One region of the Bradyrhizobium genosp. L genome, then DNA from elsewhere that is predicted to be linked to it. Evidence: predicted binding sites of a transcription regulator. Region 1 holds the regulator's gene; the other holds the start of a gene.
The links. The regulator PhoB, encoded in region 1, activates phosphate uptake and scavenging genes when phosphate is short. The targets are predictions, from matches to a motif close to TGTCATNNANCTGTCAT.
Positions count from the first base shown of each region.

Region 2: IC762_RS15190 (acetoacetate decarboxylase) is a predicted target of PhoB. The motif match lies at 2,454-2,470, and genes of this name have one in related genera.

Region 1 covers NZ_CP061378.1:6,800,501-6,804,921, reverse strand. The annotation lists gene pstA (phosphate ABC transporter permease PstA) at 1-682, shown strand, start outside; gene pstB (phosphate ABC transporter ATP-binding protein PstB) at 679-1,497, shown strand; gene phoU (phosphate signaling complex protein PhoU) at 1,602-2,318, shown strand; gene phoB (phosphate regulon transcriptional regulator PhoB) at 2,473-3,183, shown strand; gene IC762_RS32410 (GcrA family cell cycle regulator) at 3,359-3,874, opposite strand; gene IC762_RS32405 (aspartate aminotransferase family protein) at 4,389-4,421, shown strand, end outside.
Region 2 covers NZ_CP061378.1:3,265,571-3,269,991, forward strand. The annotation lists gene IC762_RS15180 (acyl-CoA carboxylase subunit beta) at 1-1,153, shown strand, start outside; gene IC762_RS15185 (patatin-like phospholipase family protein) at 1,249-2,412, opposite strand; gene IC762_RS15190 (acetoacetate decarboxylase) at 2,633-3,415, shown strand; gene IC762_RS15195 (transporter) at 3,597-4,421, shown strand, end outside.

The sequences.
Region 1 (4,421 bases):
GCCGCCCGGTTCGACCGAAGGCGGTCTTTTGAACGCCATCGTCGGCTCGGTCATCATGACCGTGATCGGGGTCGGCATCGGCGCGCCGCTCGGCCTGTTCGCCGGCACTTACCTTGCCGAATACGGCAAGCATGACAAGCTCACCTCGGTGATCCGCTTCATCAACGACATCCTGCTCAGCGCGCCCTCGATCATCATCGGCCTGTTCGTCTACGGCGCGGTCGTGGTGCCGATGCGCGGCTTCTCGGCGATCGCCGGCGCGCTCGCGCTTGCCGTCATCGTCATTCCGGTGGTGGTACGCACCACGGAGGACATGCTGCTGCTGGTGCCGAATCCGCTGCGCGAGGCGGCCTCCGCGCTCGGCCTGCCGCGTTCGCTGGTGATCAAGCGCATCGCCTATCGTGCGGCCCGATCGGGCCTGATCACCGGCGTGCTGCTGGCGACCGCGCGCGTCGCCGGCGAGACCGCGCCGCTATTGTTCACCGCGCTGTCGAACCAGTTCTTCAGCTGGGATCTGACCAGCTCGATGGCCAACCTGCCGGTCACCATCAACAACTTCGTGCAAAGCCCCTACGCCTACTGGAAAGAGTTGGCCTGGAGCGGCGCATTGCTGATCACCATCACCGTGCTCGCGCTCAATATCGGCGCGCGCGTCCTCGGTGCCGAAAGGGCCGCAAAATGACCGAACTTTCCATGTCGACAACCGCCACCAGCCAAGTTCCGCAGGTGCCGCTGCCGGAGGCGCCGCCGAAGGTCACGGTGCGCAACCTCAACTTCTACTACGGCGAGCACCACGCGCTGAAGAACATCAACCTGACGCTCGGCACCAACCGCGTCACGGCGTTCATCGGCCCGTCCGGCTGCGGCAAGTCGACCCTGCTGCGCATCTTCAACCGGATGTACGACCTCTATCCGGGCCAGCGCGCGGTCGGCCAGCTGATGCTGGACCAGACCAACATCCTCGATCCCAAGCTCGACCTCAACCTGCTGCGCGCGCGGGTCGGCATGGTGTTCCAGAAGCCGACGCCGTTCCCGATGACGATCTACGAGAACATCGCGTTCGGCATCCGCCTCTACGAGAAGATCTCGAAGAGCGAGATGGACGACCGCGTCGAGAAGGCGTTGCGCGGCGGCGCGCTGTGGAACGAGGTCAAGGACAAGCTGAACGCGTCGGGCCTGTCGCTCTCCGGCGGCCAGCAGCAGCGCCTTTGCATCGCGCGCACCGTCGCGGTGCGCCCCGAGGTCATTCTGTTCGACGAGCCGTGCTCGGCGCTCGATCCGATCTCGACCGCCAAGGTCGAGGAACTGATCCAGGAACTGTCCGAGGACTACACGATCGCGATCGTCACCCACAACATGCAGCAGGCGGCGCGCGTCTCCGACAAGACCGCCTTCATGTATCTCGGCGAGTTGATCGAGTTCGACGACACCAACAAGATCTTCACCTCGCCGAGCGATCGACGCACCCAGGACTACATCACCGGCCGGTTTGGCTAGCGCACGATCCGGAACGCCGTGGACCGGCTTTCCGATGACATCATGCTCAAACAGGGACATGAGATCATGGTCCGGCATGGATCATGGTTGAAGGAGACCAAGCGATGGCTTCTGAACATACCGCCAAGGCATTCGACAGCGACCTGCAGGAACTGACCCGCCTGGTCGCCGAGATGGGCGGCCTCGTCGAACGCATGATCACCGAGTCCGTGGACGCCCTGATCCGGCGCGACGTCGCGCTCGGCAAGCGCGTGGTCGCCGCCGACATCGAGATCGACAATTTGCAGCGCGTCATCGAGGAGCGCGCGGTGTTGACCATCGCGCGCCGCCAGCCGATGGCGATCGACCTGCGCGAGATCGTCGGCGCGATGCGGGTCGCCACCGACCTCGAGCGGATCGGCGACCTCGCCAAGAACATGGGCAAGCGCGTTGCCGCGCTGGAGAGCGATTTCCAGCCGCTGAAGCTGATCCGCGGCCTCGAGCACATGACCGACCTCGTGCTGTCGCAGGTCAAGTCGGTGCTGGACGCCTATGCCGCGCACGATCTGCCGGCGGCGATGAACGTCTGGAAGGGCGACGAGGAGGTCGATGCGATCTGCACCTCGCTGTTCCGCGAGCTGCTCACCTACATGATGGAAGACCCGCGCAACATCTCGTTCTGCATCCATCTGATGTTCTGTGCCAAGAACATCGAGCGGATCGGCGACCACGCGACCAACATTGCCGAGACCGTGTTCTACATGATCGAAGGACAACAGATCACCGACAAGCGTCCCAAGGGCGACATGACCAATTTCGCCACCACGGTGCCGGGTAACTAGAGCATGATCCGGAAAAGTGTGAAGCGGTTTTCCGAAAAGATCATGCTCAAACAAAGAGCTAAAGCGCGATGACGATTCAACCCAATCTCATCGCGCTTTAGCGTTTCGGTTGGCGTCCGGGTAACGGATCATCCCACAGAGAGAACTTAGACCGATGAGCGCACGCATTCTGGTAGTCGAAGACGAGGAGGCGCTGACGACGTTGCTGCGCTACAACCTCGACGCCGAGGGCTACGATGTCGAGACGGTCGGGCGCGGCGACGACGCCGACACCCGGCTGAAAGAGCGCGTCCCCGATCTCGTGGTGCTCGACTGGATGCTGCCGGGCCTCTCCGGCATCGAGCTGTGCCGCCGCCTGCGGGCGCGGCCCGAGACCAAGCAGCTGCCGATCATCATGCTGACCGCGCGCGGCGAGGAGAGCGAGCGCGTGCGCGGGCTCGCCACCGGCGCCGACGACTACATCGTCAAGCCGTTCTCGGTTCCGGAGCTGCTCGCCCGGGTCAAGGGCCTGCTGCGCCGCGCCAGCCCGGAGCGGCTCGCAACCGTCCTGACCTATGGCGACATCGAACTCGACCGCGAGAAGCGCCGCGTCGCGCGCTCTGGCCGTCCGATCGATCTCGGGCCGACCGAGTATCGCCTGCTCGAATTCTTCCTCGAACATCCCGGCCGCGTGTTCAGCCGCGAGCAGTTGCTCGACAGCGTCTGGGGCCGCGACATCTACATCGACGAGCGCACCGTCGACGTGCATATCGGCCGCCTGCGCAAGCTGCTCAATCCCGGCCGCGAGCAGGACCCGATCCGCACCGTCCGCGGCGCCGGCTACGCGCTGGACGACCGTTTTGCGAAGGCCGAGCCGCAGCCGTAAGGCTGCGTGCGGCTAAACCGCACAAACTCCGTCGTCCCGGCGAAAGCCGGGACCCATAACCACAAATCTTGATTGTTTGAGCGCGCTGTGGCCGCAGCCTCGGCATAACCACATGCGCCGGTGGTTATGGGTCCCGGCTTTCGCCGGGACGACGTCATCAATGTATCGCTTGCGATTACTTGAGCTGCGGCTTGTTCGACGGCGATCGGCGACGATCGGCAGCCGGCTGATAGGCGATGCGCGAGTGGTGGGCGCAATAGGGCAGGCCGCCGAGCGCCTTGCCGCCGCAGAAGAAGAAATCCGGGCTCGAGGGATCGCCGACCGGCCAGTGGCAGGTCGCCTCGTTCAATTCCAGCAGCGACAGCCGCTGGCTCATCGGCACCACGTTGTCGTAGGCGATCGGATCCGGCTCCATCTCGACCTCGAAGGCGTGCGCCAGCGCGGTGTTGCCGCGCGAGACCGGGCGCGACACCCGCATCATGTGCTGGGCGGGGCGGGCCTTGCGTGGCCGCGGCGCCGCCGTCGAGGGTGCCTTGGCGCGGCCGGACAGGCCAAGCCGGTGCACTTTGCCGATCACGGCGTTTCGCGTCACATTGCCAAGTTCGGCTGCGATCTGGCTGGCCGACAGGCCGGATTCCCAGAGCTTCTTCAGCTGCTCGACGCGATCGTCGGACCAGGTCAATACCGTCATCGCATTCTTCCCTTCGCGGTGCGCCGGCCAGTCATCGGGGCGGCGCTGCGGGCCAAAATCGTCGTAAAAATCCCTGCGGTCAGAATCCCTTAACCCTCGCCGGGCGCTGTTGCGCCTGAACGTTCACGCGAGAAACAAAGGCTACTTAAAGGGGTCCAGTACTGCCGCACGAGATGTCGTACCCGACAGGCCAAACGCTACAATATGGCGTGACTCTGGCGCAAGAGTCCGCGGCCGCGCGTCCACATGTTCCCACACAGTTAAGCATTGCAGTGCGGTTTTTCCACCGCACCGGACTATCCCGGATTGCGCGCGTCTCGCTTCGCCGGGCAGTCGCCTCGGGGCGATTGACACGGACCGGCCGCAGCATAGAATGCCTGCCACGTGCCGCCCGCAAAGCGGCACGTTTTGTTTTCCGAAGCTGGCCGTTGCTGCGCCGGCGTCAAGGCGCGCGGCAATCGTCGGCATAAAACCGTCCGTGCAAACCGTCTGTGCCAACCCCTTAGTGATCGCCATGACCAACAGCGTCCCGTCGCATCTGCTCCCC
Region 2 (4,421 bases), 3.5 Mb from region 1:
GGTGAAGACGATCGAGACCAAGGGCGCGGCGAACCTGCCGGGCGGCGTCGGCGGCACGCGCTGGTACTGGTACACGACGGCCAATCTGGCGCGCGTGCCCGTGGTTGGGCTCGGCCTGGGCTCGGTCGCCGGCCTCGGCGCCGCGCGGCTCGCGGCAACGCATTACTCCGTGATGACGAAGGCGTCCGCGATGTTCGTCGCCGGCCCACCGGTGGTGAAGCGGCTCGGCCAGGACCTGACCAAGCAGGAGCTCGGCGGCGCCGACATCCAGACCCGCGCCGGCGCGATCGACCAGGCTGTCGAGACCGAAGAACAGGCGTTCGACTGCGCCAGGCGTTTCCTGTCCTATCTGCCGTCGTCGGTCTACGAGTTGCCGCCGACCATTCCCTGCACCGACGATCCCGCGCGCGCCGAGGAGGCGCTGCTCACGGCGGTGCCGCGCAATCGCCGGCAGGTCTACAAGATGCGGCCGATCATCGAGGCCGTCGTCGACAAGGGCTCGTTCTTCGAGGTATCGGCCAATTTCGGCCGGCCGATCATCACGGGCCTGGCGCGGATCGAGGGCAGGTCGGTTCTGCTGCTCGCGAGCGATCCCTTCCACTATGGCGGCTCCTGGACCGCGGATGCCTGCGCCAAGGTGGTGCGCTGGGTCGACTTCGCCGAGACCTTCCATCTGCCGGTGGTCTATCTGATGGATTGCCCTGGCTTCATGATCGGGCTGGAAGCCGAGAAGTCCGCCACCATCCGCCACGGCGTGCGCGCGATGGCGGCGGTCAACCAAAGCACGGTGCCCTGGTGCACCATCATCATCCGCAATGCATTCGGCGTCGCCGGCGTGGTGCATCAGCCGGCCAACCGCTTCTCGATGCGCTACGCCTGGCCGTCGGCCTATTGGGGCTCGCTGCCGCTGGAAGGCGGCATCGAGGCGGCCTATCGCGCCGAGATCGACGCGGCTGCCGATCCGGCGGCGAAGCTGCGCGAGATCGAGGATCGCCTCAACAAGCTGCGCTCGCCATTCCGCTCGGCCGAGAAGTTCTGGGTCGAGGAGGTGATCGATCCGCGCAAGACGCGTTCGCTGCTTTGCGAATTCGTGCGTCTCGCCGAGCCGATCCGCAGCGTCGGACCGCCGAGCAACATGTCGACGCGGCCGTAGCGCTTACCACTGTCATTCCGGGGCGGTCCGCAGGACCGAACCCGGAATCTCGAGGTTCCGGGTTCGATGCTACGCATCGCCCCGGAACGACATTCTCAATCACTCTCCCGATGCACGTCGTGGATCACGATGCCCATGCCGTTCTCGGGCATCTTGATCCAGTCGCGGCGCTTCAATGAGCGCTTGGTGTCCTCGTGGCCGCTGACCCAGTGCTCGCGCATCGAGGTGCCCGAGAATTCGTGGTCCTTGGCGTCGCCCTCATAGGCCTTCTGCTGGTAGATCAGTTGCAGCAGCGTGATGCCGGGCAGCTTGCTGTTGGTCTGCTTGAGCTTCTTCTCCTGCTCCGAGAGCTGATCGTCGGGGATCTTGCCCAGCGCGTTGTGCAGGGCGGTGCGCAGGCCATAGGTCTTGCGATAGACGTCGGTGTTGTAGCGGGTGCGCGAGGAATACATGATGTCCTTGTGGCGGGCCATCACGTCCTGGATGTCGCGCGGCAGCGCGCCGCGGGCCGAGAACAGGTCGACCTGGAACACCAGCGAGTTGGCGTTGTCTTCCTGGTCGAGCAGGTGCTGCAGCGGCGTGTTGGAGACGATGCCGCCGTCCCAGAAATGATCGGTGCCGATCTTCACCATCGGCAGCGCCGGCGGTAGCGCGCCGCTCGCCATGATGTGCTCGGGGATGATCTCGTCATAAGCATTGTCGAAATAGATGAAGTTGCCGGACAGCACGTTCACCGCGCCGACCGCGAAGCGGATCTTCTTGGAATTGATGCGGTCGAAATCGACCAGCTCGAGCAGCGACTCCTTCAGCGGGGAGGTGTCGTAATAGCTCGTCGCGGTGCGCGCGCCGGCCGGGCTGAACCATGGATTGGTCTGATGCGGGGTGAAGAAGCCGGGCTGGCCCATCGTGGTCGTCATCCACGAACTGGTCAGATTGCGTGCCTTGCGAAAGACGTCGCCGTCCGGCGTGTAGTGCCAGATCTTGCGGCTGGTGATGCGGTCCCAGAAAATATGCAGCCGCTCCAGCCGCTTCTCCGGCGGGTTGCCGGCGATGATCGCCGAATTGATCGCGCCGATCGAAACGCCGCAGACCCAGTCCGGCTCGATGTTGGATTCATGCAGCGCCTGGTAGACGCCGGCCTGATAGGCGCCAAGCGCGCCGCCGCCCTGCAGCACCAACGCGACTCGATCGCAGCCTTCGGGCCGCCAGCCGGGCGTTGCGTGCTCGATGTCCTGGAAATGAGGGGATCGCGCGTCCATATCACACACTCCAAATTTTGCGGCGAGAATTCAGCGCGGCCATGACGCCATGATGACAAGCGCTGTTCGCTTGCGCGGCGCATCCGGCATGGCTGCCTGCATGGTTAGCATTGGCCTCCGCACGGAAGCGCTGGTCATGCGACTGACGGAAATCCCTCATATCGCTGTCAATCTCGGCCGCTAGCGTTCTGCGCAATATTGCAAACAGGGGGTTATTGCGATGCGCAGGGAAGATCTGCTGAAGCTTCCGTCGATGCCGGCTGCCGGCCCGAGCTATCCCGCCGGTCCCTATCGTTTCGTCGATCGCGAGTTTCTCGTCATCACCTACGAGACCGATCCGATGCTGATCCGTGCCGGCCTGCCTGAGCCGCTGGAGCCGATCGCAGACCCGATCGTGCACTATGAATGGATCAGGATGCCCGACTCGTCGGGCTTCGGCAGCTACACCGAGTCCGGTCTCGTGATCCCCGCGCGCCTGCACGGCGAAGAGGTCAACTTCGTTTGCCAGATGTATCTCGACGACGATCCGCCGATCGCGGCCGGCCGCGAGATCTGGGGCTTTCCGAAGAAGTACGCCCATCCCAAGCTCGAGATCGTCAAGGACACGCTGACCGGCACTTTGGAGTATGCCGGCCAGCTCGTGGCCATGGGCACCATGGGCTACAAGCATGAGAGCATGGCGGGCAATGGCGATGCGACGCGCGCCACGCTGTCGAAGACGCAGATCAATTTGAAGATGATCCCCGGCGTCGACGGCCATCTCGAGATCTGCCAGCTGGTCGCGATCAACCTCATCGACATCAACGTCAAAGGCTCGTGGATCGGGCCCGGCCGGCTGCATCTGGTGCCGCACGTCAACGCGCCGGTGGCGGACTTCCCGGTCAAGCGCGTGATCGGCGCGCATCATTATATCGCCGACCTGACGCTGCCGTTCGGCCGCGTGGTGCATGATTACAACAAGGTTGCCGAAGAGGTCGCGCCGACCGGCCTTGCGGCAGAATAGCGCAGGTCGCTGACATCAAACTGTAACGCGCGCGCTCTCCTATCCGTGGGACTCCGCGACGATAGGACGCGCGCGTCCGCTTTTGTGTTGGCAGGAATATTGAATATGCGCCGTCGAATTATGCGCCGAGCATTTGCCTGGGAGGCCCGCCGTGCAGGCTGATACGCCTCCCACCAATCTCGTGGAGATCCGGCCCGGCCAGGGTCAGGAGATCATTCCCGGACTGGTCTGGGCCTTCCGCCTGCACCACGACGGCGCCGCCGAGGCGCTGCCGGTCGATGCGCCGATCGAGCCGAGCCGTGACGGGCGGCTTTGGCTGCACGTCAACCTGGCCGATGCGCGCGCCCGGGCGTGGCTCGCCACCGTCCATATCCCGCAGCTCGCGCGCGACCTGCTGCTGTCGGGTGATCGGTTCCAGCAGATCCACACCATCGAGAACTGCGTCTACGGCGTGTTCTCGGACCTGGTGCGCAGCATCGATGCGCCGACCGAGGAGACCGACTTCCTGCGCTTCGCGATGACCGAGCGGCTCCTGATCAGCGGCCGCCATCAGGCGCTGTGCGCGGCCGATGCGACCCGCCGCGTGCTCGAGGGCGGCTATCGCGTCGAGACCGTGGCGGCGCTGCTTGAGAAGATCGTCCATGAGGTCGCCGACACCATGGACCGCATCGCCGACAAGATGGGCACCGAGCTCGACACCATCGAGGAGCAGGTGGTCTCGGGCGACTCGACGTCCGAAACCCGCAGCACGCTGGCCCGGATGCGCCGCACCAGCGTCGGGCTGCATCGCCAGCTGATGGGCCTGCGCGTCGTGTTCCACCGGCTCGAGCTGAAGAACATGGACGATCTCAGCCCGGCGCTGCGGCTGCAGGCCGGCAAGCTGGCGCAGCGGCTCGACGGCCTCGACCACGACATCGTCGAGCTGCGCGAGCGCAGCCGCCTTCTCGAAGAGGAGCTGCGCTTCAAGCTGGAGGAGGAGAGCAACAAGCATCTGCACGCGCTCGCC